DNA from 2 places in the Streptomyces solicathayae genome. Region 1 is predicted to be linked to the other one. Evidence: predicted binding sites of a transcription regulator. Region 1 holds the regulator's gene; the other holds the start of a gene.
What was found. The regulator HspR, encoded in region 1, represses chaperone genes until heat shock. The targets are predictions, from matches to a motif close to TTGAGNNNNNNNNNCTCAA.
Positions count from the first base shown of each region.

Region 2: the regulator HspR is predicted to act here: its motif matches at 1,033-1,051, upstream of lon (endopeptidase La).

Region 1 is NZ_CP137573.1:3,809,005-3,811,398, forward strand. Features, by position in the region: gene R2D22_RS17395 (helix-turn-helix transcriptional regulator) at 1-103, shown strand, start outside; gene R2D22_RS17400 (hypothetical protein) at 100-585, shown strand; gene R2D22_RS17405 (heat shock protein transcriptional repressor HspR) at 661-1,116, opposite strand; gene dnaJ (molecular chaperone DnaJ) at 1,121-2,299, opposite strand; gene grpE (nucleotide exchange factor GrpE) at 2,330-2,394, opposite strand, start outside.
Region 2 is NZ_CP137573.1:2,713,081-2,715,474, reverse strand. Features, by position in the region: gene R2D22_RS12150 (spermidine synthase family protein) at 1-281, opposite strand, end outside; gene R2D22_RS12145 (zinc ribbon domain-containing protein YjdM) at 593-958, opposite strand; gene lon (endopeptidase La) at 1,074-2,394, shown strand, end outside.

The DNA.
Region 1 (2,394 bases):
CCGGGCGCACATCGCCAAGCTCGCCGCCGCGCTCGGCAGCGGCAGCCGGGCCCAACTCGGGTATCTCATCGCCCAGTCCGGGATCCTGGAGCAGGACCGGTGACCGCGACCGCGCAGACGCCGCGGGTGGCGCTCGACCACGCCTCCGGGACCGTGCGCGTCGCCGGTGACGGGCTGCCCGAGGTGATCGTCGCGCGCACGCCCGGGGACGGCGAGACGAACGACGCCGTCCCCGTCGGCACCCGCGACCCCGCCCGCCTCACGCTCACCGTCGACGGGCTGCCCGCCGTCCTCCGGCCGGCCAAGGGGCGGTTGTTCCGGCGCTCGTACCGCGTCGACGCCGCCGTCGACGGGGTCCGCTACCGCCTCGTGCCCTGCTCGTACGCCGAGAGCCGGCTCACCCGCGACGGCCGCGCCCTCGGGCTGCTGGACTCCACCGGGGACGGCCTCGTCGGCGCCGAATGGCACGACGGCGTCCAGCCACGGGACATCGCCCTCGGCACCGCCCTCGCCGCCGCGTTCGGCACCGGCGCCGCGCCCTGGTGGGAGATCGCCGCCGATGCGATCGGCGAGCTGATCCCGTAACCCCCGCCCGGGCCGGCGGACACGCGACGAGGCCCCCTCCCGGACGGGAGGGGGCCTCGTTCGACGACCGTGGAGCTACTCGCCGGGGCGCTTCGGCCGCCACACGACCAGCGCGCTGGTCTGCTGCACGTCCTGGTACGGCACCAGGTCGCGCCGGTACGAGGCGTGCACCTGGGCCTCGCGCTGCCGCAGCGTCGCCGCAGCGCCCTCGACGGCCGCCGACAGCTCGGCGACCCGCGCCTGCAGCGCGGCGACCTGGTTCTCCAGCTCGATGATGCGCTTGATGCCGGCCAGGTTGATGCCCTCGTCCTGCGACAACGCCTGCACCTGACGGAGCAGTTCGATGTCGCGGGCCGAGTAGCGCCGCCCCCGGCCCGCGGTGCGGTCCGGGGAGACCAGCCCGAGCCGGTCGTACTGGCGCAGGGTCTGCGGGTGCAGGCCGGAGAGCTGGGCCGCCACCGAGATGACGTACACCGGCGTCTCGTCGGTCAGTTCGTACGGGTTACGGCTGCGCCCCGGACGGCTCTCCATGTCCTCATGCTCCCTTCGCGGCCTGGAACAGCTCCGCCCGCGGGTCCTCGCCCGCGGTCGCCTCGCGGTACGTCTCGAGGGCCTCGCGCGCCTTGTCGGTCAGGTCCGTGGGGACCTGGACCTCCACCGTCACCAGCAGGTCGCCGCGGGTGCCGTCCTTGCGGACCGCTCCCTTGCCGCGGGCCCGCATCGTCCGGCCGTTGGGCGTGCCCGCCGGCAGTTTGAGGGTGACCGGGGGGCCGCCCAGCGTCGGGACCTTGATCTCGCCGCCGAGCGCCGCCTCGTCGAAGGTGACGGGGACGGTGACGGTCAGGTTGTCGTCCTTGCGGCCGAACACCGGGTGGGCGTCGACGTGCACGACGACGTACAGGTCGCCGTTCGGCCCGCCGCGCTCGCCCGGCGCGCCCTTGCCGCGCAGCCGGATCCGCTGGCCGTCGGAGACGCCCGCCGGGATCCGGACCTGCATGGTCCGGGACGACTTGGCGCGTCCGCTGCCCTGGCAGACCTCGCAGGGGTTCTCCGCGATCAGGCCGCGGCCCTTGCAGTCCACGCACGGGTCGGTGAGCGAGAAGCCGCCGCCCGAGCCGCGCGAGACCTGGCCGGTGCCGACGCAGGTCGGGCACACGCGGGGCGTGCCGTTCGTGTCACCGGTGCCGGAGCAGGCCTTGCAGGGCTGCTGGCTGGACATCCGCAGCGGGACCGTGGCCCCGTCGACCGCCTCGGTGAAGCTGAGCGTCACCTCGGACTCGATGTCCTGTCCGCGGCGCGGCTGGGTACGCGTACCCGCGCCGCCCGCGCCCCGGTTGAACAGCCCGCCGAAGACGTCCCCGAGCCCGCCGCCGAAGCCGCCGGCCTGGCCGCCGGCCCCCTGGGCGCCGCCGAAGAGGTCGCCCAGGTCGAAGTTGAAGGAGCCGCCGCCCGGGCCGCCGGCCCGGAAGCCGCCGTTGCCGAACAGGGCGCGGGCGTCGTCGTACTCCTTGCGCTTCTTCGGGTCGCCGAGGATGTCGTTCGCCTCGGAGATCTCCTTGAAGCGCTCCTCCGCCTTGGTGTCGCCCTTGTTGGCGTCCGGGTGGTTCTCGCGGGCGAGCTTCCGGTACGCCTTCTTGATCTCGGCGTCGGTGGCGTCCTTGGGGACGCCGAGAACCTTGTAGTAGTCCTTCTCCACGAAGTCCTTCGTGTTCACCGGCGTCCCTCCTCTCGGACGATCTTCGCGTCAGCCCTTTTCGGGGCCACCGCTCTCCTCGTCGGCCTTCTTCTTCTCGTCCTTCGCGGCCGGCG
Region 2 (2,394 bases), 1.1 Mb from region 1:
GCCTCGCGCTCGACGACGACGATCCGGCCCCAGCGCGGGTCGGCGGCGGCGTGCGCGAGCGAGAAGCCGACACCGAGACCGCCGATCAGGACCGAGGGCGCGGTACGGCCGGCCGGCAGCGCGTCGCGGGCCGCGTCGATCAGCAGCCGCTCGGAACGTCCGTCGGACGTGTCCATCAGGAACGTGCCGTTGGCGATGATCTCGAAGTGCTCGTCGCGCCGCCGCAGCACGATCTCTCCGTACGGTCCTTCACGGCGGTCGAGGGTGACGGGGCTGGACATGGTCCCTCCGGTACTCGCGTGCACGGTCGGCTCGGCCATCCTCGCCGCACGGCGACGGGCGGGACAAACGATTACCGCCGGATTCGGCCGCGCGGGGCGATCGCCGGCCGGACGTCGTCCTACGCCCCCTCGGCGGCCTGCTCGGCGGTCTCCTCGGTGGGCTGCTCCGCGCAGCCGGCTGGTCGTCACGGGGAGGGAACGCGCCGCGCCCGCCGGAAGGTCGCACTCAGGCGGGCGCGGCGGTGGCGGGATGTCGCACGAGGGGCGCACACGTCGTCCGTGTGCCAGCCGCGTGCGCCCGGCCGCGGAGGTCAGGCCTTCTTGACCACGCCGGACTTCAGCTGCATGTTGCCGAAGCCCTCGATCCGGCAGTCGATGTCGTGGCCGTCGACCCCGTCGACGAGACGGATGTTGCGCACCTTGGTGCCCGCCTTGATGCCGTTCGGGCTGCCCTTGACCTTGAGCGTCTTGATCACGGTCACGGTGTCGCCGTCGGCCAGCACGTTCCCGACCGAGTCGCGGATCACCCCGGCCTCGGCCCCGGCCACCGCTCCCTCGCCGCCGTCCGCCGCGGGCGTCCACTCGTGGCCGCACTCGGGGCAGACCAGCAGGGCGCCCATCTCGTAGGTGAAGGCGCCGGAGCACTCGGGGCACGGGGGGAGGAGGTTCTCGTTCACCCCGAAATTCTAGGCTCCGAGCGGGATCGCTCACAGCGAACAGCCCCCGGGGAACAATCCCCCGCCCACGTGCATTGAGTCGGCATAGCTCAACTTGACTGCCGAAGGGGAGATCATGGCTTCGACGTCCACACCGCTCACTCTGCCTGTGCTGCCGCTCGACGACGAGGTCGTGCTGCCCGGAATGGTGGTGCCCCTGGACCTGTCCGACACCGACGTGCGCGCCGCGGTCGAGGCCGCGCAGGCCGCCGCACGCGCCGGGGGCCGCAAGCCGCAGGTGCTGCTGGTGCCCCGGATCGACGGCACGTACGCCGCCACCGGTGTGCTCGGCACGGTCGAGCAGGTGGGGCGGCTCTCCGACGGCGACCCCGGCGCGCTGATCCGCGGCCGCGGCCGGGTCCGCATCGGCGCGGGGACGACCGGTCCCGGCGCAGCCCTCTGGGTCGAGGGCCTCACGGTCGAGGAGATCGTGCCCGACCCGCTGCCCGGTTCCGTCACGGAGCTGGTGAAGGAGTACAAGGCGCTCGCCACCAGCTGGCTGAAGAAGCGCGGCGCCTGGCAGGTCGTGGACCGGGTCCAGGCCATCGACGACGTGTCCGCCCTGGCCGACAACTCCGGGTACTCGCCCTTCCTGAGCACCGAGCAGAAGGTCGAGCTCCTGGAGACCGCCGACCCGGTCGCCCGGCTGAAGCTCGCCACCGCGCAGCTGCGCGAGCACCTCGCCGAGCAGGACGTCGCCGAGACCATCGCCAAGGACGTCCAGGAGGGCGTCGACAAGCAGCAGCGCGAGTTCCTGCTGCGGCGTCAGCTCGACGCCGTCCGCAAGGAGCTGCGTGAGCTCAACGGCGAGTCCGAGGGCGACGAGTCCGACGACTACCGCACCCGGGTGGAGGCCGCCGACCTGCCCGAGAAGGTACGGGAGGCCGCCCTCAAGGAGGTCGAGAAGCTGGAGCGGTCCAGCGACCAGTCCCCGGAGGGCTCCTGGATCCGCACCTGGCTCGACACCGTCCTCGAACTGCCGTGGAACGAGCGCACCGAGGACCGGTACGACATCCAGGACGCCAAGGCCGTCCTGGACGCCGAGCACGCGGGCCTGGAGGACGTGAAGGAGCGCATCACCGAGTACCTGGCCGTGCGCAAGCGGCGCGCCGAGCGCGGCCTCGGCGTGGTCGGAGGCCGTCGTGGCGGTGCCGTACTGGCCCTCGTCGGCCCGCCCGGCGTCGGCAAGACCTCGCTCGGCGAGTCCGTCGCGCATGCGATGGGGCGCAAGTTCGTCCGCGTCGCGCTCGGCGGCGTACGGGACGAGGCGGAGGTCCGCGGCCACCGGCGTACGTACGTCGGCGCGCTGCCCGGCCGGATCGTCCGGGCGATCAAGGAGGCCGGGTCGATGAACCCGGTGGTCCTGCTCGACGAGATCGACAAGGTCGGCTCCGACT